2 regions of the Lentibacillus salinarum genome follow, and region 2 is predicted to be linked to the other one. Evidence: predicted binding sites of a transcription regulator. Region 2 holds the regulator's gene; the other holds the start of a gene.

Region 1 (13,121 bases), on a different contig from region 2:
CTGGATGATGATAAGTTATATAAAAACCTGGAAGTAGCTCGGAAAAATTGTTCCATGGTCCGCTCGGTTGAAGACAGCATCACGATTGAGGAATCATTGGAAACGATTGAGCTAAGCCGTTAATATTTAACCGTATAATATTCATGTGTCCGAAAAAACTAACGCCAAAGACGTTAGTTTTTTTCGTACCGTCATTGAGGATGACCTTATAAGAAAAACGACAGCACTCGCTATAAGCGAGGCGAATGCCGACTTTTTCTTATATGATAAGCAGAACGAAAGGAATGGGACAACATGAATAAACAACTTTACATCATGGTATTAATGGCATTAGTCTTACTGATCCCTGTTAACGGACTGGCTGAAGAAAAGGAAGAAAAAGATGACGACGCATTCGAGGTACCGAGTCACGTCTTAAACATTTCCAAAGAAAACACGTATCCCAACTCAACGGAAGATCAGGAAGTGGTCGAGCCCAGTGAATTGACTAAAGAATTAATTGATGGCGTTGACATCCCGATTGAGAATCCAGATCTGATCAAGACACTTAACGAAACGTCGATCAATCCATCGCCTATTTCGTTTGGCTACCGGGGGATGGTCTATATCGGCAGGTGGCCGCTGAATTATAAATCGGATGAGACCAACATCAATTGGGAATACCAAAAAATCAATTCGAATGAACTGAATAATATCGGTGGTGAGTCCGACCAGAAAATGCAGTATAATCAGCAGGAAAAAAAGGAAATTAAAGGCGCTTTGACAAACAAGATTGCCAATCCGGACGATATCAAAAAAATGATGCTGTTACAGGCAAAAGATAAAATTGATTTGCCGCTCGCTTATACAACGGTCATTGGTCAAAATACAGAAAAGGAGAATTCGTATAATGTACCGGTAAAAAAACACGGGGAACTAAAAGCTTATGCCCCTGCCGTGAATGAGAGGGGACAAGTCACATTCGGCGAAGTGTACTTCCAGTTAAAAGGAAATAAGAAATCAATCGTGATCCAGAATGTCACTAAACAAGGTATCGGTGCCTGGATACCGGTGCAGGACCATGTGTCATTTTCCTTCCAGCTGCAATAGGTTGATGGATAAAAGGGGCTCCCTGGGAATATCCCAGGGTGAGCCCCTTTTATCAACCGGAGAAAGAGAACATCAACCGTTTATCATAATAACGACCTCTTCGCACAACTAGGATTTAATTTCACGATCAGGGTTGACCTCATCTCTTTAATGCTTTATCATGTTAAAGTATTGAATGGAACATGAAAAGAGATAAGAGAGAGGGGAAACGACTATGGAGTGGGTTGTTATCATATCTGTATTGGTATTGACCGTTCTCAGTTTACTGCGGGTCAATGTCATTATTGCGATTATTGCTGCAGCATTAACGGCCGGGCTGCTGTCGGGATTGTCCGTTGTTGACGCAATCGATATGATGGTTAGCGGCATGGGCGATCAGGCCAGTACCGCATTAAGTTACATTTTGCTTGGTGCTTTTGCGGTGGCAATCAGTTATACAGGTATTACGGCGCTTTTGGTAAACTATTTAATTAAAGTGTTGACCGGCAAAAAAACGATGATGATGCTGGCCATTGCCGGTGTGGCATCGTTATCGCAAAACTTGGTCCCGGTTCATATAGCTTTTGTCCCGATATTAATTCCGCCATTATTAAAATTGTTTGATGAGATGAGAGTGGACCGCCGCGGTGTGGCCACAGCTTTGACGTTCGGGCTGAAAGCACCGTATGTCATGATCCCGGCCGGTTTCGGTCTGCTCTTCCACGAAACCATTCAGAACGGGATGACTGAAAACGGTGCCGCTATTACGATGGGGCAGACGGCACTTTCGATGCTGATCCCCGGGGCAGGCATGATCGTCGGACTCTTGATTGCCGTCTTGTTCACGTATCGAAATGATCGCGAGGCGATTCCGGGAGCAGGCGGAAGTGAAGCGAATTTCACGGCGTGGAAAACAGAAAACGTCACCTTTAACCGGAAACATGGTCTGACATTGGTTGCTATAGCAGGTGCGCTGCTCGTTCAGATTATCACCCAAAATTTGATCGCTGGTGCGCTGACTGGGCTGGTCCTCATGTTTGCGCTTGTGGTTGTGCCGTTCAGAAAAGGCGAACAGGTCATGGCCGACGGGATTGCCATGATGGGACAAATCGCTTTTGTCATGTTGGTTGCATCCGGTTTTGGAAAGGTGTTGACAGATACGGGTGCGGTCGATGCACTTGTCGAAATGTCATCCGGATTTCTTGGTGACAATCAGGCAATCATCGCGTTAATCCTCTTGCTGGTCGGCCTTGTCGTTACAATTGGGATTGGGTCGTCATTCGGCACCATTCCGATTCTGGCAGCACTGTTTGTACCGATTTGTCTGACAGCAGGCTTTTCCACAATGGCCACCGCTGCCCTAATCGGTACAGCCGGAGCATTGGGAGATGCGGGATCACCGGCATCAGACAGCACACTCGGACCAACATCCGGACTGAATGCTGACGGTAAGCACCACCATATCTGGGATACATGTGTGCCGACATTCATTCACTTCAATATTCCATTGATTGTGTTCGGGTGGGCGGCGTCGATGATTCTGTAAATGATGATGCATGTCAGAAAATAAATGCCAATTCCGAGGTGGAAACTTCAGCCGGAGAGCGAAGACTTCAGCGCGAGACTGGAAACTTCAGCCTGAGAGCGAAGACTTCAGCACGAGACTGGAAACTTCAGCCTGAGAGCGAAGACTTCGGCGTGAGACTGGAAACTTCAGCCTGAAAGCGAGAACTTCGGCGCAAGAATAAAAACATCAGCCTGAGAACAACATCAGCCCGCCCATCCTATGAATAAATGCAAACAGTTACGGACAAAGTAAGGGAAAAAATAGGTGGGGTCTGCTATGAAAAGGTATGTTTCCACAGCAATTGGGCTCCTTATTTGCTTTCTTGCTGTTTTGCCGAATGCGCATGTCACGCATGCGGCCGGCGGTTACGGATGGGGATTTAAAAAAAATGATGATCATCAAATTCCGGACGTTGGCCAATATAAACAGATACTTGAGGAATACGGTGCTTACTATGCGGACCATTCCGGTGAAAAAGTTGTGTATTTGACATTTGATAATGGCTATGAAGAAGGCTATACCGATGATATTCTGGACGTGCTGAAAAAACATGACGTGCCGGCCGCTTTTTTTGTGACCGGTCATTATGTTGAGAGCGAACCGGACCTTGTCGAACGAATGGCTGATGAAGGGCATATTATTGGGAATCACTCGTATCACCACCCGGATTTTACCATCGTCACGAAAGAAGCCATGCAGGAAGAACTGGAGGCTTTGGAAGCGGCGGTGGCCGACGTATCCGATCAGGAGAACATCAGCTATTTACGCCCGCCAAGAGGGATGTTCAGTGAACAGACGCTCGACTGGGCCCAAGAGCTCGGTTACACCCATATATTCTGGTCGCTGGCATTTGTCGACTGGGAAACGAATAAGCAAAAAGGCTGGGAGTATGCCCATGAAACGATCATGGACCAGATCCATCCCGGGGCGATTATGTTGCTTCATACGGTATCATCCGATAATGCCAAAGCCTTGGATAAAACCATAACGGAATTGAAAAAACAAGGGTATCAATTCAAAAGTCTTGATCATCTAGTGATGAAAGATAATCTGCCGCGGCCCATTTACGGTTATTGATGGTTCTTAATGAGCGCCAAAAGAAAGAGGTCGGGACAAAAGTATTGAAACAAAGAAAAATCCGAACTATGATTCAAAATTCGTCAGTTGAAATTCGAATCAGTTTGGATTTTTCTTTTTATAATATAATGGGTTTCCACTAAAACCAGCGGCGTATTTTTCCGCAGCGATGGTTAAGACTTATCCCAACATTATACTTAAATCTTCCGGTCATCATTCGTCTTTAATGTTTAACGTTTTAGTTATGTCCCAGCCCCTATTCTATTATAGATGATGATTCTTTATATAGGCATATGGGCTTCCTTCGATAAAATACGTATCCGGGATCTGCTGATTCAGGCGCTGAAGAGCGCTCATTTTGTTGACGAAGGCGGCGAGGTTGTCCTTTTCCTGCTCCGATATGTTAAATTCGACGCCATAGTAAAAGGTATCGCCTTTCGCTTCATTTTTCCACACCAATCGGCCCTCCAACTGGAACGATTCACCCATCAAATGAACGTTAAAATTCAATTTAATATTTGAATGCACTGGCAATTTGAGTGAGGTCATAATTTTTAAACCGCCAAGCCCGATGTCCAGGATCAACACCTGCGCAGAACCGAGGTTCACCGTTCGCTCGTTTATTTCTACAATGGTCATGTTACCAAGTAAAGGGTTGGGGAAGACGAGCCGGTAATACTTTCTGCGTTCTTCTTTAGCTGGCATATGCGGTTTAGGTTTAGAGGGTTTCAGGTAACCAGTTACCAGCATTTGCTCGAATGTTTTCCGAGAAACCGGTTTGGAAAACAGATAGCCCTGACATTCACCACATTCGTTTTGTTTTAGGAATTCCAGTTGGGAATGTTCCTCCACACCCTCAGCGATCACCTTCATATCAAGCCCTTTGGCCAAATGGAGAACCGAGGAGATGATTGCTGCCTCCCTGTTGTTCTCTGCGTTTAAACTCTGGATAAACGCTTTATCAATCTTGATGATATCCGGGTTAAATTCTTTCAAGTATATAAGGGATGAAAAACCGGTACCAAAATCATCAAGGGCGATTTTGATCCCCAATTCCCGCAAATCCTTTAAGGTATTCAAGACCATTTTTTCACTTTTAAGCAATGTACCTTCTGTAATTTCCAGTTCCAGATACTTGGCTGGTATATCGTAATGGCTTAATTGTTTGGCAACAACGTCAACCAATCCTTTTTTCATTAACTGGATGGGGGATACGTTAATGGCAATCGGACGTAACGTAAAACCCTGATCTTTCCAGGAACGTAATTGCCGGCAGACATTTTCGATCACCCAATGACCGATTTTGTGCACGAGGTGGTTCTCTTCGGCCAGCGGAATGAATTCACCCGGAGATACCAGTCCCCAATCGGCATGATGCCACCTGATTAATGCTTCGGCCCCTTTAATAATGCCTGTACCCGTTTCGATTTGCGGCTGGAAATAGATTTCAAATTCCTCATTTTCAATCGCTTTTCGCATATCTTTTTCCAGTACGAATTTTTTATAGGATGTAATGTCTTTGGACATCGAGTATAATTGATAATTGTTTTTGCCCAGTTGTTTGGCCCGGTGCAGGGCAGCATGCGCGTTTTGAATCAGGGAAAGCTTATCATCGCCGTCTTCCGGATAAAAACTGATCCCGATACTTGTGGTGATATGCAACTCATAGCTATCGATTGTAAACGGCATTTCAATGGTTTCAATCATTCGTTCGGACAAATTTAATAAAAATTCTTGCGATGGCGCGTTTTCTATCACGGCAACAAAATCGTTACTGCTGATGCGTGCAAGATAGGCATCATCCGGCAGCACAGACACGAGTCTGTTGGACACCCGCTTTAGAATTTGATCACCAAACGTATAGCCAAGCGAGTCATTGATAAGCTGGAAACGGTCGAGATCGAGATAAAACAGGGCAAATCCTGAAGACGCATCACGTTCACACAGCGTGTCCAATTTTTCATATAAACTGCGCTGATTTGGCAGGGCCGTCAAGGCATCATGGGTTGCCAGATATTCAAGTTTCTGCCGCATTTCAACTTCGTGGGTAATATCCGCCAGCATTCCGAACAGGTGGGTGAGTTCACCTTGTTCATTGAACCAGGGGATTGTCTGGTCGTAAACCCATTTCAAAGTGCCATCTCCGCACTGGATACGGTATTGATGTTGCAGTGTTTCGCCTCTTTTTAGAATCTCTTGGCGGCTGAGTACTTCTTTTCTTTCCGCCGGATGGATGAGGTCATCCCAGATACCCGGCACCTCGTAAAGCTCGTACAGCGGGTATTGCAGCAATTCACCGGCGCCTTCGGAAACATACACGACTTTTTCGGTGGCATATTCTTTCATCCATAGCCCGACAGTTAAATGGTCCAATATCAGTTGGATCCGTTTTTTCGACGCTTCCACCTGATTTTCCAAATAATGCTGTATTGTACAGTCCTGGACGACACCAACCAGTTTATAGGGCTTGTCATCTTTCCATATCGCTTCTGCCTGGGCTTTTAAATAGCGTATGTCATGCGTATTGCCGTGACAAATCCGGAAATCAGCAGCAAAACCGATCCCTTTTTCAGCTGCCTCCCAAACGGCTGCAGAGGTTTTGTCATAGTCTTCCGGGTGGATATAAGCAAGCGCCTTATCGAGCGGGGGATTCCCGTCTGATTCCTCGGATATGAAAATGTCACGGGCATAGGCGGAGAACGTTAACATATCGTCGGGAATGTTATATTCCCAGCTGCCGATTTGGGCAATTTGCTGCGCATGTTCGAGATGGTTTTTGCTCACTTCCAGTTCTTCAAGCGTTTGTGCAAATTGCTGGAAATCATCCGTTGATAGCTGAGGCATATCGTTCTCTTTATGGAAAAAATGAGACCAAGTAGCCGGCCCGGTAGGTTTTTTACGCGGTTCACGCAAGGCGAGTCCCACCCTTCTATTAAAGGTCATTATAGATATTGTAATATAAAGTTTCAAAAATTAAAATATTTATCTTAAAAAATGTCATAAAATGTCGAATGCTGCCAATGCAAGGATTACAATTATTTATTTAAATTTTATATAAATTCTGATATACTAACCCTACACTTAAGGATTGGAGTGATAGGATGAACAAAGCGGATTTAATGGCGCCGGCGGATTATAATATCGTCTCGGAAATGGATCGATATGCAGCCCAAAGCCCGGATAGAAACGCTATCATCTGGCAGGATGAAGAGGGCCATTCGAAAGCGATAACCTATGAGCAACTGATGGGGAATGTCAACAGAATTGGTAACGTTTTTACGGAAAATGGGCTGACAAAAGGCGATAAAGTGCTTGTGATGATCCCCCGACTGATTGAAGCCTATGAAACCTATCTCGCTGCATTAAAGGTCGGCATGATCGTGGTTCCAAGTTCGGAAATGTTGAAGACAAAGGATTTACAGTACCGGATCAGTCACGGTGAAGTAAGTGCGGTGGTCAGTTATGATCCGTTCGTTGACGAATTTACCGGTGTCAATGAATTCGATCAGTTAACACTGTTTTCCGTCGGGGAAAAAGTCGATGGCTGGCACCATCTGGATGAATTGAAGAACAAGGCATCGGGTCAGTTGGAGATGGCTGATACATCCCGCGATGATATTGCCTTTTTATCGTATACATCGGGCACAACCGGAAACCCGAAAGCAGTCGTACATACACATGGCTGGGGATATGCCCACCTCAAAACGGCGCCTGAGAATTGGCTCTGTATTAATGAAGGTGATAAAGTGTGGGCCACAGCCGGACCAGGCTGGCAAAAATGGATCTGGAGTCCGTTTTTATCGGTGCTTGGATCAGGCGCCACTGGCTTTGTCTATCATGGCAAATTTGATCCAAAGACTTATTTGGGGCTACTGCAGGATGAAGCGATTAATGTATTATGTTGCACACCAACCGAGTACCGGCTGATGGCGAAAGTGGATAACCTGGATGACTATCAGCTGCCTGTGCTACACAGTGCCGTATCGGCCGGAGAACCGCTGAATCGAGAAGTGATGGATACGTTCCACGACTACTTTAAGGTGACGGTTCGCGATGGTTATGGTCAAACCGAAAATACATTATTGCTTGGGTTTATGAAAGGCATGGACGTCAAACCCGGGTCAATGGGCAAACCAACGCCAGGAAATGATGTAGACATAATCGATGAACACGGGCAGCCGGTTCCGGCCAATGAGATTGGTGATATTGCTGTGAAATTGGACAGCCCGGCGTTATTCAAAGAATATTACAAAGATCCGGAGCGGACGAAAATGTCCCAGCGCGGGGACTATTATGTGACAGGTGATCAGGCTTCAAAGGACGAGGACGGCTACTTCTGGTTTGAAGGCCGCAGTGATGACATCATTATCAGCTCCGGTTATACGATTGGGCCGTTTGAAGTGGAAGATGCCCTGGTCAAACATCCATTTGTCCAGGAATGTGCGGTCGTAGCCAGTCCTGATGCGGTCCGCGGCAATATCGTCAAAGCCTTTATTGTGCTGCAGGATGGCATCAATCCTGATGACCCGGATTTGGTCAGGAACCTGCAGGACCATGTAAAAGACCTGACCGCTCCGTATAAATACCCGAGGAAAATTGAATTTATCAATGAACTGCCGAAAACAACGTCAGGGAAAATCAGGAGAGTAGAACTGCGGGAGAAAGAAAAGGAAAAGGTCAAATAAAATTTAGGGTCAACACCAAAATCTAGGGTTGAAATATATGAATAAATATGGTATTACCAACTAGATAGCGGAGGAAAAACACGTAGACTCCTGTGGGAAAGCGCAGTGTAGACTTGAGCAGAAAAAAGCGAACTTCTTTTTTCGAGGAGGCTGAGCTCGGGGCCCACGGAAAGCGTAGTGTTTTTCCGTAGCGATCGCTATCATCAAATTAAATTTGATTTATCAACCATAGATTATGGTGAAGAGCCAAAATTTAAAGTGTATTTTTTAATGGGCTGTCCTATGTTTAGGGTGGCCCTTTTGACGTTAATAGTGATAGTGAAACCTATTAAGATCTCGTGAAAAAGAAGTGCAACCCCCGTATACAAAGGGTTTTCCAGGAAATTATTTTTTCGAAAAAAATTAGGCAACCCCCTTGAAAGTCAAAGAAGGTCAGAGTATAATAAGAATCAAAGGTCAAAGATAGTCAAAGTCAAACCTTTCAACAATCTATTTATGAAAATAAGGAGGAATCACATATGCAATGTCAAAATTGTGGTACTCGTCCAGCATCCATTAACGTCGCAATGCAAATCAACAATGAACGAATGAATATGCATCTATGTAATCAATGTTTTCAGGAAATCCAGGGCAGCATGATGAATGGTGACTTCGGTCAAGGCCAGCAAGGCGATTTTGCTAATAAATTTTTCCAGGGAAATGGTCAGCAAGGTCAAGGGTTCACCGGAACGAAAACACAGCAAGGAACCGGCAATGGTAACGGTTTACTTGATCAACTGGGCAAAAACGTTACCAACGCTGCCCGTGCTGGTTTGATCGATCCGGTTATCGGCCGTGACACCGAGGTGAAACGTGTGATTGAAACACTGAACCGCCGGAACAAAAACAATCCGATCCTGATTGGTGAAGCTGGTGTCGGGAAAACAGCGATCGCCGAAGGATTGGCGCTGAAAATGACGGAAGGCAAAGTGCCGGCCAAACTGATGGATAAAGAAATTTATCTGTTGGATGTCGCATCACTTGTTGCTAATACAAGCATGCGCGGCCAGTTTGAAGAACGGATGAAACAGCTTGTTCAGGAATTGCAAGAACGGCAAAATGTCATCCTATTCGTCGATGAAATCCATCTGCTGGTTGGCGCAGGTACCGCCGAAGGTTCACAAATGGATGCCGGCAACATTTTGAAACCGGCATTGGCACGCGGTGAACTGCAACTGATCGGGGCAACCACACTGAAAGAGTATCGTCAGATTGAAAAAGACGCTGCCCTTGAGCGTCGTTTCCAGCCAGTGATGGTTAAAGAACCATCCGTGGAAGACGCTATCCAGATCATGAGCGGTATCAAAGATCGCTATGAAAAATTCCATGAAGTCCGCTATTCCGATGAAGCGATTCGCGCATTCGTGACACTGTCACAACGCTATATCCAGGACCGCTTCCTGCCGGATAAAGCAATCGACTTGATGGATGAGGTCGGATCACGTTTGAATCTCGACAACGCGGAAAAAGATTCGGATACCATCCAAAACCGACTGGATGAAGTCGTCCGGGAAAAAGAAGCCGCTGCTGAAAAAGAAGATTACGAAACGGCAGCACACCTTCGTTATCAGGAAATCCAGCTGCAAAAACAACTGGAAAAAGCAAAAGATGAAGAACAAGTTGTTGATGTGGACATTTCCGATATTGAATTGATTGTGGAAGAGAAAACCGGTATTCCGGTCACGAAGCTGCAAGCAGATGAACAGGAAAAGATGCGCAATTTGGGTGAACATCTCAGCGCCAAAGTTATTGGTCAGGACGAAGCAGTACAAAAAGTGGCCAAAGCCGTCCGCCGCAGCCGTGCAGGTCTGAAATCCAAATATCGCCCAATCGGTTCATTCCTGTTTGTCGGCCCAACAGGTGTCGGTAAAACCGAACTGACGAAAGCACTGGCTGAAGAATTGTTCGGCACACGTGACAGCCTGATTCGTCTCGATATGAGTGAGTATATGGAAAAACACGCCATATCGAAAATCATCGGTTCACCACCAGGATATGTCGGCCATGAAGAAGCAGGTCAGTTAACTGAAAAAGTCCGCCACAATCCGTATAACATCATTTTGCTCGATGAAATTGAAAAAGCACATCCTGACGTGCAAAACATGTTCCTGCAAATCATGGAAGACGGGCAACTGACTGACTCACACGGCCGCACGGTCAGCTTTAAAGAAACGGTTATCATTATGACCAGTAACGCTGGAACAGGTGAAAAACAAATCAATGTCGGTTTTAACCGTGACGAACATGATGCTGTGTCAACCCTGGAAAACTTGAGTGCTTATTTTAAACCTGAATTCCTGAACCGATTTGACAGCATAATTCAATTTAATGAACTTCAGGAAGAAAGCTTGTTGCAAATTGTTGATTTGATGCTTCACGAGCTGGAAGAAACCATTGAAGAAAATAATATCTCCATCTCGATTACGGACGCTGCGAAAGAAGAACTTGTCCGCCTTGGTTATGACCGCCGCTTTGGTGCACGACCACTGCGCCGCGTCATCCAGGACAAAATTGAAGATCAGCTGACCGACCTCATTCTGGAAGAAGAATCGGTTGAAGCTGTCAGCGTCGATGTCAACGATGGCGAGATTGTTGTTGGAAAAATGAAATAAAGTGAATCTACAATCAGTATTGTAGATAAGAAAAGGAAGTCGCTGACTCTGGTCAGCGGCTTTTTCTGTCTAAAAATGCCGTCGGAGCGGGCGAACTTCAGCCCGAACTTCAGCCGAAGAAAGAAATCTTTACCCCGAATGGACAAGTATGGACATGAGGAAATCGGCGTACACTAAAACGTCAACCTAGCTTCATCCTAAGCTAATATTTTCGCCACTCATTTCGCATAATAGAAATTCCAACTTCAAAAACTAAAAGCAACCAGCTATAAAGGATGTTTATCATGCAACGGTATATTAGTATATTGACTGTAATTCTCATCATTTGCTCTTTTATCAGTTTGCCAGCCGTATACGCTGAACAGCAGCCGAATATGGATGTGCATTTCATCAATGTCGGTCAGGGGGACAGCATGCTGATCCAAACCCCATCCGAAAAAAATATCCTGATTGATGGTGGTCGTCCGGCTGCAGGAAAAAAAGTCACCGCTTTTCTTAACGAGCAAAACGTGGAGAAACTTGATTTAGTGATTGCAACACACCCGGATATCGATCATATCGGCGGATTGCCGGAAGTCATGAAATCATTTAATGTGGAAAAAATTATGGATACCGGAAAAATCCACTCCACAAGAACATATGCCAGGTATGTTAGCCGAATTTTGGAACAGAAGATTCCGATTGAAATTGCCGAACAACATGAGCTGATTAAAATTGATCCTTATTTAAAAATTCGCGTGCTGAATACCCATAACAGCTCGCAATCGAATAATGCATCATCCATCGTTCTGAAGCTCACGTTTAACCAAATGGATTTTCTGTTAATGAGTGATGTCGGAAAAGAGCAGGAAAGGCGCTTGATGGAAAAGTATGATCTGAATTCGGAAATCGTGAAAGTGGCCCACCATGGTTCCCGTACCAGTACATCGCTGGAATTTTTACAGGCGGTCAACCCGAATGCTGCTGTGTTGACTTATGGCCAAAAGAATGAATACGGGCACCCGGTCGACAGGGTCATGGAAAATTTGCACAAAGTCGATACGACGATTTATCCAACGGCGATGTTTGGCGATATAACGGTCCGGACAGATGGCAAAGGCTTCATTGTGTTTCATGAAAATAGTCCGATGACCCGGTTGAAAGCTGGATAAATATTTACAAAAATAAACAAAACTGATATCATAATAATATGTTGCCAAAAAGATGGGGAAGGTGTGTCAATGTGATACGTGAAAAAGATGCCTGGATGATGAATGGTTATGTTGGAATACTGGCGATCGCTGTCCTTGTTGCGGTTACGGTCATGAGTTTTCTGGAAGGGCACTGGATTATCGGTGCCATCGCACTTGTTGTTGCGATTGTACTAGGAAGCGGTATCACGGTTGTTCAACCGAACCAAGCGGCTGTTGTGATTTTTTTGGGAAAGTATATGGGAAGTATTCGCAAGGAAGGCATTGTGATTACGGTGCCGTTCTCGGTCAGACGGATGATTTCACTGCGTGTCCGGAATTTTAACAGTAGCCGATTGAAGGTAAATGACGTCAACGGTAATCCGATCGAAATCGCGGCGGTTATTGTCTTTAAAGTCGTTGATGCCGCAAAGGCGGTTTTTGAAGTGGATCGGTATGAAAAGTATGTGGAAATCCAGAGCGAAACAGCGATCCGTGCTGTCGCCACCCAATATCCATACGACACGTTTACGGATGATGAAATGACGTTGCGCGGTAATGCGGAGGAAGTATCGGCACAATTGGCGAAAGATTTGCAGAAGCGGCTGACAGTGGCCGGCGTCGAAGTGCTGGAAACACGCCTGACACATCTTGCTTATTCCACAGAAGTCGCTCAGGCAATGCTACAGCGGCAGCAGGCGAGTGCTATTATTGCCGCACGCAAGCAAATTGTCGAAGGGGCCGTCGGAATGGTAGAAGATGCGATTGCTCAGCTGGAGAAAGATGGTGTCGTTGATTTGGATGAGGAGCGGCGTGTGACAATGGCCAATAATCTGCTCGTTTCCATTGTTTCGGAAAACGGCACACAGCCTGTCGTGAACACGGGAACACTTTACCAGTAAAA
Region 2 (18,894 bases):
GATTCTTAAGAGGATCAGCCTCTTTATTTCGTTTATGTTCTTATAATTTGACTCCGTAATTTTTGTTCGGGGTTTAGCGAATATTTTTCCATAACACACATGTAACACCATATTATCCTTTATATTTGAGTCAAGGGGAAGGTTGTGAATATCTTTCGGTAGGCGTATACGCGGTTAAGAATGCTTTAGTATTCAACGGCTGCTGGTTATGCTGAGGGCGAGAAGTTATTCATACTGGTAAATAAGTGTGTGTTTTGTCCAACACAAATGACCGGAAAGTTTCTGTTTATTTCATGTCATCCGCATGATAATTATCGGATATAAATAGGAGTGAAGGGAGTGTTAAGGTATGTTGCCATATTTGGATGAACTTGTCGGAGATAATTTTACAATTATGATGGTCCGTATTTTAATAGCTTTAATCCTATCCGGGTTAATCGGATTCGAGCGGGAATTAAAAAATCATTCTGCAGGCTTCCGGACTCATATATTGGTCGGTGTCGGCGCTTGTCTTATGATGCTCTTATCTTTATATGGGTTTGAAATATTTATTGGAGCATATGATAACATCCGATTCGACCCGGCACGCATTCCTTCATACGTTATAAGTGGTATCGGTTTTCTCGGTGCGGGGACTATTATCGTGAATGGAATGACCATTAGGGGGCTGACGACGGCTGCTTCCATTTGGACAGTTGCCGGGCTTGGCCTTGTTGTCGGTGCTGGGATGTATGGTGCGGCCGTATTCACAACACTCATCATTTTATTGAGTCTCGTTTTTTTAAATAACTTTGAAAAGCTATTCCGGAAAGGCCGTCTTCATTTAATTGAGATTACGGCGCTGCCGGGACTGCAAATTAACCAGGTCATTTCGATTCTGGAATCGCATTCCATAGCGATTAGACAGGTGGAAATTGAGCGGATTGATGTTGGTGTGCGAAAAATCATCGTCAAAATTGAGCCGGATAAATATTTGGATCAGCTGGCTTTGTTTGAGGATATATCAAAGATAGAGAACGTTAAGACTATAACAGAACAGGAGTAACAATCCGACGTTTTCGTCCGGTCACAGAGAGTGAAAGGCCTTTCACCACATTTAACGGGCGGCAGGAGCCTCCGATTGACTGATGTTTGACTTTATGAACTACGTGGGAAAACTGCCGCTTCAGTCGACAAGTACACGTTCCTGATTTTCCCGCGTATGTGATCTAATCGTCAGGACGCGGGAGTCCTTTTCCTTTTCAAAATCTGCTGTTCCCGAGGCGTTTCGATTTATCCGAATTTGTCTAAAATAAGAATAGGATACCTCTTGCATCTCTATGTACATATCGTATAATAGAAGTAACGTCAAAGTTAGTCAAAGTCAAAATAATACCAATCCATAACTTATCAAAACGATAAATCACAGGTCATAGGATGGGAGGAGGAGGGTATATGCGTAACATTTCGGATATTATTGAACAGCACTTGAAGCAGATTTTGGAAACTGCCGGCAAAAATGCGATTGATATTAAACGGAGTGAACTTGCTGAAGAATTCCAATGCGTACCATCACAAATTAATTACGTGATTAAAACACGCTTTACTGTGGAAAAAGGATATATAGTTGAAAGTAAACGGGGCGGTGGTGGCTATATTCGGATCAAGCGGGTTAAGCACCAGGATAAAGCTGACTTAATCGATGATATTATTCAAATGATTAACCCGACTGTTTCCCAGCAGGCAGCGGTGGATGTGCTCGAGCGTCTGTTGGAGGAAGGATTGATTACCGAACGCGAAGCCAAAATCATGTTAAGTGCCGTCAGCCGGGATACGCTTGCCTTTCAGCTGCCTGTTCGTGATGAGGTGCGTGCACGGATACTGACATCAATGCTGACAACACTTAAATATTTAAATCGATAACTAAGGGGGGAACCATATGGAATGCCAGGAATGCCACAAACGTCCGGCTACACTTCACTTTACCCAGGTCATAAATGGCGATAAAACGGAAGTATATGTGTGTGAGGCCTGTGCAAAAGAAAAGGGCTATATGAGCTACCCGGAAGAGGGCTATTCCTTACACCACTTATTGTCCGGGTTATTCAACTCAACGTTTGAAAATGCCAAAGCCGCACAAGGCCAACAGACGACAGAATTGCAATGCCCGCAGTGTGCGATGACCCTATCGGAATTTAAACGCATCGGGAAATTTGGCTGTCCAACGTGTTATGAGACGTTTTCGGATCATTTGGACCCCGTTTTCCGTCGCGTTCACAGTGGTAATACGACACATCACGGAAAAATTCCGGCACGCATTGGTGGGAATATGCGGATTAAAAAAGAAGTTGATGCCTACAGAGAGGAATTACAGCGATTAATCAAACGTGAAGCATTTGAAGAAGCAGCCAGGGTCCGTGATAAAATTAAGGAATTGGAAGATCAGACACGGGGTGATGATTCATGACACTACAGCACTTTATGAACGAGGCCATAAGCCCATGGATGCGGGAGGACGGCCCGGACAGTGATATTGTCTTAAGCACCAGGATACGGCTGGCCCGGAACTTTGCCCAGTATTCCTATCCGATTATGGCTGATGAAGCGGATTTGAACCATATCAGTGATTTTATTCAGCAGGCGTATGAGCACCAGTCATTTCAGGATTACCATGATTTTGCCTTTATTCCCATTCGGGATCTGACACCGATTGAAAGACGTGTTTTGGTGGAGAAGCATTTGATCAGTCCGCATTTGGCTGAACGAAATCAGACATCCGCAGTACTCATTTCCAAAAATGAACAGGTGTCCATTATGGTCAATGAAGAAGATCATCTGCGTATCCAGCTTTACTCCCCCGGGTTTCAATTGACCCACGTTCTTAAGAAAGTGTTTGAGCTTGATGACTGGCTGGAAGAAAAAATTGATTATGCATTTGATGAAAAACGGGGTTATTTAACCGGGTGTCCGACGAATGTCGGAACCGGGATGCGCGCATCGGTCATGATGCACCTGCCTGCCCTTTCTTGGACCCAACAGATCAACCGCATGATACCGGCCATCAACCAGCTTGGTCTGGTTGTCCGTGGTATCTACGGGGAAGGCAGTGAAGCAACAGGCAACATCTTCCAAATATCCAACCAAATAACACTCGGGAAGTCCGAGGAAGATATTGTGGAAGATTTGGAAAGTGTTGTTCGCGAACTTATCGAACATGAACGAAAAGCACGAAATCATATCATGGAAAAGTCAGCAACGCGACTGGAGGACCGGGTGTACCGTTCATACGGTGTATTGGCGTACGGCCGGATCATTGAGTCAAATGAGGCAGCCAAATGTCTGTCAGATGTCCGGCTTGGCATCGACTTGGACATTATCGAAAATGTATCACGCCATATACTGAACGAATTAATGGTATTAACACAACCGGGTTTTTTGCAGCAATATGCCAGGAAAAATTTAAGACCGGATGAACGGGATGTGTTAAGAGCGTCACTCATTCGTGAACGGATGCAATTAGAGACTTAGCTAGGAGGAAAAAGATATGATGTTTGGACGTTTTACAGAACGAGCGCAAAAAGTTTTGGCCTTATCTCAGGAAGAAGCTGTACGACTCGGACATAATAACATTGGAACGGAACATATCCTGCTGGGACTAGTCCGTGAAGGTAACGGCATCGCCGCTAAAGCATTGGAATCACTGGGGTTGGAAGTAGCCAAAATTCAAGAAGAAGTTGAAAAGCTGATCGGTACGGGCAAAGAGCCAATGCAGACCATTCACTACACACCACGTGCCAAAAAGGTCGTGGAGTTATCGCAGGATGAGGCACGTAAGCTTGGTCATTCGTATGTCGGCACAGAACATATCCTGCTCGGTTTAATCCGTGAAGGCGAGGGTGTGGCAGCACGGGTATTGAACAATCTGGGCGTCAGTCTTAACAAAGCCCGCCAGCAAGTGCTGCAACTTTTGGGGAGTAATGAGTCACAGGCAGGACGCCAGGGCCGGGGTGCGCAGTCATCGAATGCCAACACACCGACTCTCGACTCACTGGCACGGGATTTAACTGTCAGTGCGAAGGATGGCAATGTGGATCCGGTTATCGGCCGCAGTGGGGAAATTGAACGGGTGATCCAAGTGTTGAGCCGCCGAACGAAAAACAACCCGGTACTGATTGGTGAGCCCGGCGTTGGTAAAACAGCTGTGGCAGAAGGTCTTGCCCAGCAAATTATTAATAATGAGGTCCCTGAGATATTGCGCGATAAACGGGTCATGACACTTGATATGGGTACAGTTGTAGCCGGAACTAAATATCGTGGTGAATTTGAAGACCGGCTTAAAAAAGTGATGGAGGAAATACGCCAAGCAACGAATATTATTCTGTTTATTGATGAACTTCATACATTAATCGGAGCCGGTGGTGCGGAAGGGGCTATTGATGCGTCCAATATTTTAAAACCCGCTCTGTCCCGTGGTGAACTGCAATGCATCGGTGCAACGACACTGGATGAGTACCGCAAGTATATAGAGAAAGACGCAGCGCTTGAACGCCGTTTCCAGCCGATCCAAGTCGATGAGCCGACATTGGATGAAAGTGTCCAGATTTTAAAGGGGCTGCGCGACCGATATGAAGCGCATCACCGTGTAACGATTACCGATGATGCGATCGAAGCGGCTACCCAGTTAGCCAACAGGTACATCACCGATCGTTTCCTGCCTGACAAAGCTATTGACTTGATTGATGAGGCCGGATCAAAAGTCCGTCTTCGTTCGTATACAGTGCCGCCAAATTTAAAAGAATTGGAACAAAAGCTTGAGGACGTGCGGAAAGAAAAAGATTCTGCCGTGCAGGGACAGGAGTTTGAAAAAGCGGCCTCATTGCGTGACTCTGAGCAGCGTCTGCGTGAGGAAGTGGAAGAGACAAAAAATGAATGGAAAGAGAAACAGGGGCAGGAAGACTCCGAGGTAACGGTTGAAGATATTGCCAAAGTTGTTTCCGTATGGACGGGTGTGCCGGTAGCTAGGATGACCAAAGACGAAAGTGAGCGGCTATTGAACCTGGAAGATACACTGCATAACCGCGTCATCGGCCAGGAAGAATCCGTCAATGCTGTGTCTAAGGCCATTCGCCGGGCTCGTGCCGGATTGAAAGATCCGAAACGTCCAATCGGTTCGTTTATCTTCCTGGGCCCTACCGGTGTCGGTAAAACCGAACTTGCTAGAGCATTAGCTGAGGCGATGTTTGCCGACGAAGAAGCGATGATTCGGATCGATATGTCCGAGTACATGGAAAAACACGCCACGTCCCGTCTAGTCGGTTCACCTCCCGGATATGTCGGTTATGATGAAGGCGGACAGCTTACCGAAAAAGTGCGGACAAAGCCATATTCAGTCGTATTACTGGACGAAGTGGAAAAGGCACATCCCGAAGTATTCAATATTTTGCTGCAAGTGCTTGAAGACGGGCGGCTGACGGACGCTAAAGGCCGTGTGGTCGATTTCCGGAATACGGTGCTGATCATGACCTCAAACGTCGGGGCAGATGAGCTGAAACGGAATAAATATGTCGGCTTTACACTGGATGATGAAGAGCAGGATTATCAGAACATGAAAACAAAAGTGACCGACGAATTGAAGAAAGCATTCCGTCCCGAATTTTTGAATCGGGTTGACGAAACGATCGTGTTCCATTCCCTGGAAAAGAAACATATGAAATATATTGTCAACCTGATGATCAAGCAGTTGCAGGATAGGCTGATAGAACAGGAAATTGAATTCACCCTAACGGATAAAGCGGTCGAGAAGATTGCCAATGAAGGGTTTGATCCGGAGTACGGAGCGCGTCCATTGCGCCGGTCTATCCAGAAAAATATTGAGGATCTTCTTTCCGAAGAATTGCTGAAAGAAAGTATCACAAAAGGAGAAAAGGTTAAAATCGGTTTAAACAATAAAGGCGAATTTATCATTTTGCCGTAGAAAATCGCATTTTAGTTATCTGAGCGGGTAGAAAAGCTGAAAGAGTCCATCCTTTCAGCTTTTCTAATCGCATATTGACATTGGGCAGATAGCATAATGGGATTTATGGAAAAATTATGGAGCGGCTTTTATAATAATGATAGAAACCTGTAACTTTCATGTGACGTCAATCGTATATAATAGAGACTATAGTGAAGGGGAAGGATTGTATTGGCTAAACGCAAAACGAAGTACGTTTGTCAGGAATGCGGTTATGAATCCGCGCGATGGATGGGAAAATGCCCCGGCTGTAACAGTTGGAATACGCTTGTAGAAGAGATTGATGCATCGTCGGCAGGCAGCAGGCATGCAATGGGCAGGGATACCAAAACCGCTCATCGTCCGGAAAGCATTACAACGGTGGAAATGCAAAAAGAACCCCGTATCACCACAATCATGAAGGAATTTAACCGGGTGCTCGGGGGAGGGATAGTCCCCGGATCACTTGCCTTGATTGGAGGGGACCCGGGAATTGGCAAGTCAACGCTGCTGCTGCAAATATCCGCGCAATTGGCTGATAAGCAACTGCCTGTTTTGTACATTTCCGGCGAAGAATCCATCCGACAAACCAAATTGCGAGCGGACCGGCTTGGCATCAATACGGAATTATTGTATGTGTTGGCCGAAACGAACCTGATGGACATTATCAATCAGATAGAACAAACAAAGCCTGCCTTTGTCGTCATTGACTCGATTCAGACGATTTACCGTGAGGAAGTAACCAGTGCACCGGGAAGTGTTTCCCAGGTGCGTGAAAGTACAAGTGAATTGATGCGCGTGGCTAAATCAAATGGTATCCCTATCTTTATTGTGGGACATGTGACCAAAGAAGGTGCTATCGCCGGGCCGCGAATGCTGGAACACATGGTGGATGCCGTCCTTTATTTTGAGGGGGAGCAGCATCACACATACCGTATTTTACGTGGCGTCAAGAATCGCTTCGGGAGTACACATGAAATGGGTATTTTTGAAATGAAGGAAGAAGGTTTGCGGGAAGTTATGAACCCTTCGGAAATTTTTCTGGAGGAACGATCACAGGGAGCGGCCGGCTCAACAGTTGTGGCGTCGATGGAAGGGACACGGCCTGTGCTTGTTGAAATACAGGCATTGATTTCGCCGACCAGTTTTGGGAATCCGCGGCGGATGGCAACCGGAATTGACACGAATCGGATCCCCTTATTAATGGCTGTATTGGAAAAGCGTGTGGGACTGATGCTACAAAACCAGGATGCTTACATTAAAGTGGCTGGTGGTGTCAAGCTTGATGAGCCGGCGATTGATTTGGCTGTAGCTGTCAGTATTGCCTCCAGCTTCAGAAACCAGCCGACTAAACCGGAGGACATCATAATTGGCGAAGTTGGGCTCACTGGGGAAATAAGAAGGGTCTCCCGGATTGAACAGCGTGTACAGGAAGCGGCCAAGCTCGGATTCAAGCGTGTCATCTGCCCGGACAAAAATTTGGAGGGCTGGACAGCGCCGGCACCGATTCACGTGATCGGGGTCAATACTGTACAGGAGGCATTGGAAGAAGGGTTAATAGGTTAAATAATTGAAACTGTCAGGCTGAGCAGACCGTCAAAAATATGGTTATACAATATTTTCCAAAACAGGACTTTCAAACTAGTCCATTGACACTAATTCATAAATATGGTATGATAAATTATTTTCCAAATTGACTCATTTTTACAGTTATGATAGGCTTTAAATGATATCGTATATTTCATCCGCCCAATGACGGTTATTATATGAAAAATGGGCAATAATAAACGATAGGAGGTGAACAGTGGTGCTAAAAAAGGTTGTTCATTTATTTTTTATCATAAGTGGAGGTACCATTGGCTATTTGTATATCCCGGATATTGTCAACTTGCTGAACCTGTCTGATGCAACGTGGGCTGCGTCCCCTTATTCAGGTATGGTCTCAGGTGCCATTATTTTATTTGTATTGTCTTATTTCGTGGCAGGTTATATTGTTGGATTTTTACGGTGGGTGGAAGAGGCTTTGATCAAAGTCCCTGTCGGTGATTTGCTGTTTGGTAGTTTTGGTCTGATTGGTGGTTTAGTGATTGCTTATTTAGTCAATATCCCGCTGACTGATATTAATATTTATATTGTGTCACAGGTATTACCGCTCTTTATTACGATTTTCCTTGGTTACTTGGGATTCCAGGTCGGGTTTCGGCGCCGGGATGAACTCATGAATCTGCTGAATTTTAACCGGAAAGAACGGGAGAAAAAACGTGTGTCTGACAGCGAAACCGTTCAAAAGAAACAGCCGAAATCCAAGATTCTGGACACAAGCGTTATCATCGATGGGCGTATCGCGGATATCTGCCAGACAAACTTCCTAGAGGGAACCATCGTCATTCCGCAGTTTGTCCTGGGTGAACTGCAGCATATTGCGGATTCATCCGATGTGTTGAAGCGTAACCGGGGCCGCCGCGGGCTGGATGTCCTCAACCGGATTCAAAAGGAACTGCCGGTGAACGTGGAAATTTACGAAGGAGATTTTGATGAGATTACGGAAGTGGACAGCAAGCTGATCAAACTGGCGAAAGTGATTGATGGCATTGTTGTCACGAATGATTTTAACCTGAATAAAGTCTGTGAACTGCAGGAAGTACCTGTTTTAAATATTAATGACCTGGCCAATGCGGTCAAACCGGTCGTCCTACCAGGTGAGGAATTAATGGTGCATGTGATTAAGGATGGCAAGGAGCATAATCAGGGGATCGCCTATCTGGATGATGGTACGATGATTGTGGTCGAAGAAGGGCACGCTTATATCGGCAAGAAGATCGAGGTGCTGATAACAAGTGTTCTGCAAACCTCAGCCGGAAGAATGATCTTCGCTAAACCTAAATTACTTGAAAAAGCGCAATAAAAACGATATAACTTAAAGAGGAAACCAAAAGTGATAACGGCATCGGTTATCACTTTTTATACGTTTGATTTAAATGGTCATGATTCATATAATCAATATGCTTAAAAGAAAGGAGTGCCACCATGACAGAGCAGGTTCGTGTACGGTACGCACCGAGTCCGACCGGGCATTTGCATATCGGCAACGCACGCACAGCATTATTTAATTATTTATATGCGAAACATTTTGACGGAAAGTTCATTATCCGGGTAGAGGATACAGATGAGAAACGGAATGTCGCCGGTGGGGAAGAAAGCCAAATGAAGTATTTGAAGTGGCTCGGCATTGAATGGGATGAAGGCGCCGATATCGGTGGTGATTATGGACCATACCGGCAGATGGAACGGCTGGATATCTATCAGAAGTACGTTGATGAGCTGCTTGAAAGAGGACTGGCCTACAAATGCTATATGACCGAAGAGGAATTGGAACAGGAACGTGAAGAGCAGCGTGCCAGAGGACAAGTTCCCAAATATGCCGGCGCCCATCGGAACTTGACAAAAGAACAGATCGAACAATTCGAGCAGGAAGGACGCAAACCAAGCATTCGGTTACGTGTTCCTGGTCATAAGACCTATACGTTCCGGGATATTGTGCGAGGTAATATCACGTTTGAATCAAGTGATTTTGGCGACTGGGTGATTGTTAAGAAAAACGGTGCGCCGACTTATAATTTTGCGGTGGCCATTGATGATCATCTGATGGCTATCACGGATGTCTTGCGCGGGGAGGAGCATATTTCCAATACACCAAAACAGATGATGGTTTATGAGGCATTTGGTTGGGATAGGCCAAACTTTGGCCACATGACCCTGATTTTGAACGAGGAGCGTAAAAAACTAAGCAAGCGTGATGAACATATCATGCAGTTTATTGAACAGTACGAGAATACGGGCTATCTGCCGGAGGCGCTGTTCAATTTCATCACGTTGCTTGGTTGGTCACCGGTTGGCGAGGAAGAGATTTTTACCAGGGATCAATTGATCGAGATGTTTGATCCTGAGCGTCTGTCCACCTCAGCAGCCATTTTTGACCGCCACAAATTGAAGTGGATGAATAACGAATATATTAAAGCTGCTGATACGGAAACCGTTATTGAACTGGCCATGCCGCATCTGATTAAGGCAGGCCGGCTGCCGGAAAACATGGATGCCGCTACACGGGAATGGGCGGAAAAAATGATTGTCCTCTATCAGAAGCAATTACAGAATGGTGCGGAAATTGTTGATTTGACGGGGTTATTTTTCAAGGAATCCATCAGTTATGACGAAGCGACAATGGACGTATTGCGCCAGGAACAGGTGCCTGAAGTCCTGCAGGTGTTCACGGATAAATTGATTCATCTTGATGTCTTTGAGAAAGATGCCATTAAGCAGCAAATCAAAGCGACTCAAAAAGAAACCGGCCATCGTGGTAAAAAGCTGTTTATGCCGATTCGTGCGGCGACAACCGGTCAGACGCAAGGACCGGAATTGCCGCTGGCGATTGAACTTTTGGGCAAAGATACTGTCCTGCGCCGCTTGGACCAATTACTGAAACAGTTGGGAGCTTAACCTGTTCACATTTGCACCCAAATGTAATATAGTGATAACATGATTAACTTTAGTTGTGTGTTCGACGAGCAGTTTATGGTTACCGGAGTTTTTGAACAACTTTTTAATATGGCGCGTTGATAGGGAGAAGTAAACGACGGCAATGCTTAATCCAGAGAGAATCATCACCGGCTGCAAGTGATTCTAAGCACCGTTTTTGAAATGCACCCTTGAGCCCGTTATGGAATGAGAGTATATAACGGCGGCGCTCTGCCGTTACCAGAGTCCGAGTTGGGAGATATGAAGGACACGTCTCCAAACAGAGTGGAACCGCGTTTTAAGCGCCTCTGTGTAGTCAATACACTGGGGCGCTTATTTTTATGACATAACACCGTTTTTGCGACGGACCCGATAAATCGAACTGAAAGAGAGGAGGAACCATCGGGATGGGGATTTTTAAGCGGATGAAAGAGGATATGGATGTTGTCTTTGAGCAGGACCCAGCAGCAAGATCTTACGTTGAAGTATTTCTCACCTATTCTGGACTGCACGCGATATGGGCCCACCGGATTGCTCACTTTTTCTTTAACCGCCGGATGTTTTTCATCGCCCGGGCGGTCTCCCAGGTAAGCCGTTTTGTTACCGGAATTGAAGTCCACCCGGGCGCTAAGATCGGCCGTAAGCTTTTTATCGATCACGGTATGGGGGTTGTCATTGGTGAAACGTGTGAAATCGGGGACAATGTCACCTTGTTCCAGGGCGTCACACTGGGCGGAACAGGCAAAGAGAAAGGGAAGCGTCATCCGACTGTTAAGGATAATGCTATGATCACAACCGGTGCCAAAGTGCTTGGAAACATCACCATTGGCAACAGCTCCAAAGTAGGCGCAGGTTCCGTCGTTTTGAAGGATATTCCTGATCACTCGACAGTGGTCGGTGTTCCGGGCCAGATTGTGATCCAGAACGGGAAAAAACTGCGCAAGAATTTGGATCATCATAAACTCCCTGATCCGGTTGCCGACCGCTGTGAAAAGCTGCAGCAGGAAATTGATCAATTAAAAGTAGAAATCGCAGAGTTAAAAGGAGTGAAGCAGCGTGGCGATCACGATTTATAATACCCTGACACAGGAAAAAGAACCCTTTAAGCCACTTGAGGATGGCAACGTCCGCATGTATGTCTGCGGTCCTACGGTGTATAACTATATCCATATCGGCAATGCCCGCCCGGCTATTGTCTTTGATACTGTCCGGCGCTACTTCGAGTATAAAGGCTATCACGTGGATTACGTGTTGAACTTTACCGATGTCGATGACAAAATTATTAAAGCAGCCAACGAAATGGGTGAACAGGTGCCGGATGTGGCCAACCGCTTTATTGATGCTTATTTGGACGATGTGGGCGCACTTGGGGTGAAACAGGCAACATACAACCCGCGAGTGACGGAAACGATGGATGACATTATTGACTTTATCGCCAACCTGATTGATAAAGGTTATGCTTATGAAGTCGGTGGTGACGTCTACTTTAAACCGCGTTCATTTGACGACTATGGCAAGCTGTCACACCAATCCATTGATGAACTCCGGTCCGGCGCCCGCATCCAGGTCGGTGAGAAAAAGGAAGATCCGCTTGACTTTGCCCTTTGGAAGAAGGCAAAAGACAGTGAAATTGCCTGGGATTCCCCATGGGGCCAGGGACGCCCTGGCTGGCATATCGAATGTTCCGCCATGGCCAAAAAATATTTGGGTGAAACGATTGATATTCATGCGGGCGGACAGGACCTGGCGTTTCCGCACCACGAAAATGAAATGGCACAGTCGGAGGCGATGAACGAAAAACCGTTTGCTAATTATTGGATGCATAATGGGTATATTAATATTGATAATGAAAAGATGTCCAAATCACTCGGTAACTTTGTGCTGACCAAAGATATTATTGCCCAACATGACCCGCAAGTTATCCGGTTTTTCATGTTGAGTGTTCATTACCACAATCCGATTAATTTTACCGAAGAACTGCTGCAGAGTGCCAAAAACAGCCTTGATCGGATTAAAAATGCTTACACCAATCTGGAGCACCGCAAGCAAACAAGTATGAATCTGGATCAGTCTGAACAGTGGCTTAAGACGATAAGGGAGCTGAATGATCAGTTTGAAGAAGCGATGGATGATGACTTCAACACGGCAAACGCCATTTCGGCTTTATTTGAGATGACAAAAGAAGCCAATCGGTATCTTGAAGAAAAACAAACGTCAACGGAAGTCATCGAAGCATTTCAGCAGGGGATGGCAAATGTGCTTGATGTTCTCGGCATCCAGCTGGAGCAGGAAGATATGCTGCTTGCTGATGATGTTGAAGCACTGTTGGACGAACGGACCGAGGCCAGACGAAACCACGATTTTAGCCGGGCGGATGACATACGAGATCATCTGAAAGCGAAAGGCATTATCCTTGAGGACACCCCTCAGGGTACCCGGTGGAAACGAGCAGACCATGATACCTGATGTCAAACAGATGAAGAGTCTAGCGCTTGCCTACATGGGGGATGCTGTTTATGAGGTCCATGTACGTGAGCATCTGCTGAAAGCCGGAAAGGTAAAACCCAATCAGCTGCATAAGGAAGCTATTCGATTTGTATCAGCCAAAGCACAGGCGGCGGTCATTCTGCATTGGCTGGAAGTCGACCAGTTGAGCTCTGAAGAGGAAGGGATCGTTTCCCGGGGTCGCAATGCGAAATCCGGGACGATTCCCAAAAACACGAGTGTCCAGACGTATCACTATAGTACAGCATTTGAGGCGCTAATCGGCTATCATCATCTGCAGGGTAACCGCGAGCGATTGGCCAAATTGCTGGAAGGAGCTGTGGCGTTCATTGAAAGGAGGAAAACATAACAATGGACCAGGATATCATTATCGGAAAGAATCCGGTTATTGAAGCATTAACATCCGAACGATCGGTCAATAAAGTCCTCGCATCAGAGCATTTGAATCAATCCTTGTTCGGAAAGCTGCAACATCTGAGCAAAAAGAAGGGGACAACGTTGCAACGAACACCCAAAAAGAAGCTTGATCAGCTGGCATCCGGCAACCACCAAGGGGTGATCGCTTATGTTGCCTCCTATTCCTATGTTTCCATGGACGACTTATATGCTAAAGCCGAAAGCAAGCAGGAAGCACCTTTTTTTATCATTCTGGACCAATTGGAAGACCCACATAATCTAGGGTCCATTTTAAGGACGGCGGATGCTGCCGGGGCGCACGGTGTCATCATTCCAAGAAGGCGTTCGGTCGGTCTTACAGCGACGGTTGCCAAAACAGCTGCCGGGGCCCTTGAACATATCCCGGTCGTCCGGGTGACGAATATTGCCAACACAATTGACGCATTAAAAGCGCAAAACGTTTGGGTTGTCGGGACAGATGCAGATGGCAGCGAGGACTATCGGTTACTTGACGGGGGATTGCCGCTTGCCCTGGTTATCGGTAATGAAGGCAAGGGGATGAGCCGGTTGGTGAAAGATAAATGTGACTGGACGGTCAGCCTCCCGATGAGAGGGCATGTGTCATCTTTGAATGCCTCGGTGGCGTGTAGCCTGTTATTGTACGAGGTTTATCGCAAAAGGTTCCCGGCTGGTGAGTAGTGATGAATGTTTTAGTGGTTGACGGCTATAATATCATCGGCGCATGGGAAGAATTGAAACAATTAAAGCTGCAGGACATTGGACAGGCGCGTGATCGGCTGATTGAACTGCTAGCTGACTATAAGGCTTATACAGGCATGCGGGTGATTGTCGTATTTGATGCCTATTATGTCAAAGGAATTGAAAGCAAGCTGAACAATTTTGAGGTTGAGATCATTTACACTAAAGAGAATGAAACCGCTGATGAGTGTATTGAGCGGATTGTGAAGGAATTGAAAACTGTCATCAACCAGGTTTATGTCGCAACTTCAGACTATGCGGAACAACGGACCATTTTTGGCCGGGGGGCCTTGAGAAAGTCTGCCAGAGAGCTCTATATTGAATTGAATGATATTGACCGGGAAATCGGACAGCAGATAAAGCAGCATAAAAACGTGCAGCCGCAAATTAAAATTCCTTTGAAAAAAGATGTTTTAGAAAAATTTGAAAAGTGGCGGCGGGGAAAGACCTGATCTTCCTGCTTCGTGTTGCCGAAGAAAGGCTGCCGGGGCTTTCACGTTAATTCTATGTTGACTATTAGGAAGCGCTTACTGTATAATACGTTTAAATTGACTACAGTGTAGTCGGGGGGTCTTTTTTGGTGAGTGTCAAACTGATAGAGACAGAAGATCGGTTCGAGAAGCTGGATGATGATGACATAATCCGGCTTATTCATCAGGGTGATAGTGGGGCGCTTGATTTCCTCATACATAAATATATTTATTATGTGCGGGCAAAAGCGCGGACATATTTTATCATTGGCGCTGACAAGGAAGATATCGTTCAAGAGGGTATGATTGGTCTCTATAAGGCGATTCGCGACTTTGACGGGGACAAGCTCTCATCGTTTAAGGCGTTTGCTGAACTGTGTGTCACCCGGCAGATTATTACGGCGATTAAAACGGCTACCCGGCAGAAGCATACACCGCTTAATTCCTATGTATCACTTGATAAACCCATTTATGACGAAGAATCTGATCGGACGTTATCGGATGTGATTGCCGGATCACAGGCGTTTGACCCCCAGGAATTGCTTGTGAGCAGGGAAAAATTCTTCGATATGGAAGGAAAACTGTCGGAATTATTAAGCGGTTTGGAGAAAGAAGTGCTCGGCCTGTATCTGGATGGGTGCACCTATCAGGAGATTTCCGTCAAGTTAAAGCGGCATGTCAAATCAATTGATAATGCACTGCAACGGATTAAACGAAAATTGGAGCAGCTGCTGGAAACAAATGAAGCAGGGATGACAGGCCGTTGACACACAAGAGCAGGCGTGCTACATTAGTGTAAGTAAAAAAACCCTGTGATGGGGTGATACGATGAATCAGAAAATCGTTTTGGCGTGCACGGTGTGTGCTAGCCGAAATTATACGACAAGCAAAAACAGATCCCAACAACCCGAACGATTAGAAACGCGGAAATATTGCAAGACGTGCAACAGGCACACCGCGCATCGTGAAACCAAATAAGGGATGTTCTTCGGTAGAGCCTGGGGGGAGACAAGCTGTGAAAATCGTGAAGTTCTTCAAGAATGTTTCAAGAGAAATGAAAAAGGTCAGCTGGCCAAAGGGCCGTGAGTTGACAAGCTATACCATTACGGTGCTGACAACTGTGGCGTTTGTGGCTGTATTTTTTGCTGTTGTTGATCTTGGTATCACGCAAATCTTAAATTTATTTTTTTAACCGCATTTATTGAATAAACAGGATCTGATTATGCTATAATGAATATGATAGATTTAGATAAAAAACCCGGCTTCTCGGGTTTTTTAATATGCATAATTTTGTGTAAGTCAGAGCGGATTCAAAAAGGAAGATGAAACCGGACTTTTTGAACAACCTTTATTAATGACGTAAGGGAGGGAAGGGCAAACATTTTGTCCTGTTGACATGGAAAAAAACTGGTATGCCATCCATACTTATTCCGGCTACGAAAATAAGGTGAAAACCAACCTGGAAAAGCGTGTCGATTCAATGGGCATGGAGGACAAAATCTTTCGTGTGCTTGTTCCAGAAGATGAAGAAACAGAAATTAAAAATGGCAAAAAGAAAACCGTTAAGAAGAAATTTTTCCCTGGTTATGTGCTGGCTGAAATGGTGATGACGGATGATTCCTGGTATGTCGTGCGCAACACCCCGGGAGTCACCGGGTTCGTTGGATCAAGCGGCCACGGCACAAAGCCCACACCGCTGCTACCCGGCGAAATCGATTCTGTGTTGAAGCGGATGGGCATAGCGGAGCCGGTAACGCAAATTGACTTTGAACTGAAAGAGAATGTCCGTGTGACAGATGGCCCGTTCAGTGAATTTACCGGCACCATCGAACATATTGATACGGACAAGCATAAAGTGAAAGTTCATGTGAATATGTTCGGTCGTGAGACACCAGTTGAACTGGAATTTTCCCAGATTGAAAAGCTGTAGGGAAAGCGGCGGCCACGGATGATTCATCGATGAATTTCAAAAAAACCTTGCATAATTTGCTGATACATGCTAAAATTCTTTTGTTATTTACCGTCTCCCGCAACATGTGGGAAGCGGTAATGCTGAGTGGGAGGGGAATGACCCTATTACCACATCACGGACTTTAAGGAGGTGTGTCTCGTGGCTAAAAAAGTAATTAAGTTAGTTAAATTGCAGATTGAAGCTGGTAAAGCCAATCCGGCACCACCGGTAGGACCGGCGCTGGGTCAGGCCGGTGTAAATATCATGGGATTCTGTAAGGAATTTAACGCACGCACGCAGGACCAGGCTGGTATGATTATCCCTGTTGAGATTACGGTATTTGAAGACCGTTCATTTACATTTATCACAAAAACCCCGCCTGCCGCTGTATTATTGAAAAAAGCAGCCGGGATTGATACGGCATCCGGTGAACCAAACCGTAGTAAAGTTGCTTCAGTCAAACGTGATCAAGTGCAGGAAATTGCGGAAACGAAAATGCCTGATTTGAACGCTGCTGATTTGGATGCCGCCGTACGTATGGTTGAAGGAACCGCACGCAGCATGGGCATTGACATTCAAGACTGATGCCGGTTTGAACATTAATGGATATAGGTTGCGATAAATGGCTCGCCATTATGACGCAACTTTTTTCATGAAAAATGCTTGACGTCCTGTTTCAGGAGGGCGTGACAGCATTTTTCGAGTGGGAGGTCTTACCGCTATAAACCACAACCTGAGGAGGAAGTAAAAATGGCAAAAAGAAGTAAAAGATATCAAGAAGCTTCCAAGCTTGTTGACCGTTCGAATGCATACGCTGCTGACGAAGCCGTTGCTTTGCTGAAAGAAACGGCCAAGGCTAATTTTGATGAAACAGTTGAAGCGGCATTCCGTCTGGGCGTTGACCCGAAAAAAGCTGACCAGCAGATTCGCGGCGCTTTTGTTTTGCCGCATGGAACCGGGAAAACAGAGCGTGTCCTGGTGTTCGCAAAAGGCGATAAAGCAACCGAAGCCGAAAATGCCGGAGCTGATTATGTTGGTGAGCAAGATCTGATCAACCAAATCAACCAGGGCTGGTTTGAATTTGACGTTGTCGTCGCCACACCGGACATGATGGCTGAAGTTGGTAAACTCGGCCGTGTACTGGGACCCAAAGGGCTCATGCCTAACCCTAAGACTGGTACAGTAACATTCGACGTCGAAAAAGCTGTTAATGAAATTAAAGCTGGTAAAGTGGAATACCGTGTTGATAAATCAGCGAACATCCATGTACCGCTTGGAAAAATCTCATTTGATAATGATAAATTAGTTGAGAATTTTGAAGCGATTGCCGACGCTCTTATGAAGGCCAAACCACAGGCATCCAAAGGTGTCTATATGCGCAATGCATCTATAACGTCCACAATGGGGCCTGGCATCAGAGTGGATGTTTCCAGCTACCGTAGCTAATGACTGATTGACTTTCCATGATCAATCACGTATAATGAATACTGTTATAAAATAAATACGTTGTACCGTAGACAGTAGGTGCGGGTAAAACTGCTTAATGTCCTGCCGAGGTGTTTGAGAGCGAATGACTCATCCTAATTAGAGTGTCATTTGTATACACAAAGCCTCCATGTCTGCATGGAGGCTTTCTTAATAGGTACGGTATGAGGAACGTTTAATAGGAGGTGGAACAATGGCCAACAGCAATATTATCGAACAGAAGAAGCAGCTTGTCGACGAAATTGCTGAGAAATTCCGCAACAGTCAGTCAACAGTTCTGGTAGACTACCGTGGTCTTAACGTAGCCGAGGCGGACGAGTTGCGTAAACAGCTGCGTGAGGCAAATATTGAGTTTAAAGTTTATAAAAACTCCATGACACGCCGGGCAGTTGATGCGGTCGAGTTGAACGCGTTGTCCGATACATTGGTAGGACCAACCGCAGTGGCGTTCAGTAATGACGATGTGGTGGCGCCGGCTAAGATTTTGAATAACTTTGCCAAAGAACATGAAGCATTGGAAATTAAAGGCGGCGTTATCGAAGGCGAAGTTGCAACGCTTGAACAAATCAAAGAATTGGCGGACCTGCCGAACTACGAAGGCATGGTATCCATGCTGCTCAGCGTCCTGCAAGCACCTGTACGCAACTTTGCATACGCCACAAAAGCGATTGCCGACCAAAAAGAGGAAGAGAGCGCATAAAGCTAATGCCGAGTAAATCGGCATAACGGATTAAAAAACCTTAAAAATGGAGGAATCATAATGGACAATCAACAAATCATTGATGCGATTAAAGAAATGTCTGTATTAGAATTAAATGATTTAGTTAAAGCAATTGAAGAAG

The links. Region 2 encodes CtsR, which represses protease genes until heat stress. Its sites were predicted from a motif close to ATGGTCAATAAAGGTCAAACA; they were not measured.
Region 1: the regulator CtsR is predicted to act here: its motif matches at 8,850-8,870, upstream of ACFQ4A_RS03435 (ATP-dependent Clp protease ATP-binding subunit).

The regions. Positions count from the first base shown of each region.
Region 1 covers NZ_JBHTNH010000003.1:29,230-42,350, reverse strand. The annotation lists gene ACFQ4A_RS03465 (OsmC family protein) at 1-123, shown strand, start outside; gene ACFQ4A_RS03460 (YfkD famly protein) at 295-1,089, shown strand; gene ACFQ4A_RS03455 (Na+/H+ antiporter family protein) at 1,304-2,614, shown strand; gene pdaA (delta-lactam-biosynthetic de-N-acetylase) at 2,912-3,712, shown strand; gene ACFQ4A_RS03445 (EAL domain-containing protein) at 3,977-6,625, opposite strand; gene mbcS (acyl-CoA synthetase MbcS) at 6,814-8,397, shown strand; gene ACFQ4A_RS03435 (ATP-dependent Clp protease ATP-binding subunit) at 8,916-11,048, shown strand; gene ACFQ4A_RS03430 (ComEC/Rec2 family competence protein) at 11,333-12,199, shown strand; gene ACFQ4A_RS03425 (SPFH domain-containing protein) at 12,274-13,119, shown strand.
Region 2 covers NZ_JBHTNH010000059.1:141-19,034, forward strand. The annotation lists gene ACFQ4A_RS17830 (MgtC/SapB family protein) at 350-1,045, shown strand; gene ACFQ4A_RS17835 (CtsR family transcriptional regulator) at 1,435-1,902, shown strand; gene ACFQ4A_RS17840 (UvrB/UvrC motif-containing protein) at 1,919-2,446, shown strand; gene ACFQ4A_RS17845 (protein arginine kinase) at 2,443-3,507, shown strand; gene clpC (ATP-dependent protease ATP-binding subunit ClpC) at 3,524-5,953, shown strand; gene radA (DNA repair protein RadA) at 6,164-7,537, shown strand; gene ACFQ4A_RS17860 (PIN/TRAM domain-containing protein) at 7,779-8,876, shown strand; gene gltX (glutamate--tRNA ligase) at 8,999-10,468, shown strand; gene cysE (serine O-acetyltransferase) at 10,894-11,562, shown strand; gene cysS (cysteine--tRNA ligase) at 11,543-12,952, shown strand; gene ACFQ4A_RS17880 (Mini-ribonuclease 3) at 12,945-13,340, shown strand; gene rlmB (23S rRNA (guanosine(2251)-2'-O)-methyltransferase RlmB) at 13,343-14,086, shown strand; gene ACFQ4A_RS17890 (NYN domain-containing protein) at 14,089-14,598, shown strand; gene sigH (RNA polymerase sporulation sigma factor SigH) at 14,727-15,383, shown strand; gene rpmG (50S ribosomal protein L33) at 15,445-15,594, shown strand; gene secE (preprotein translocase subunit SecE) at 15,632-15,808, shown strand; gene nusG (transcription termination/antitermination protein NusG) at 16,013-16,546, shown strand; gene rplK (50S ribosomal protein L11) at 16,727-17,152, shown strand; gene rplA (50S ribosomal protein L1) at 17,318-18,013, shown strand; ribosomal protein L10 leader region at 18,061-18,213, shown strand; gene rplJ (50S ribosomal protein L10) at 18,246-18,752, shown strand; gene rplL (50S ribosomal protein L7/L12) at 18,813-18,894, shown strand, end outside.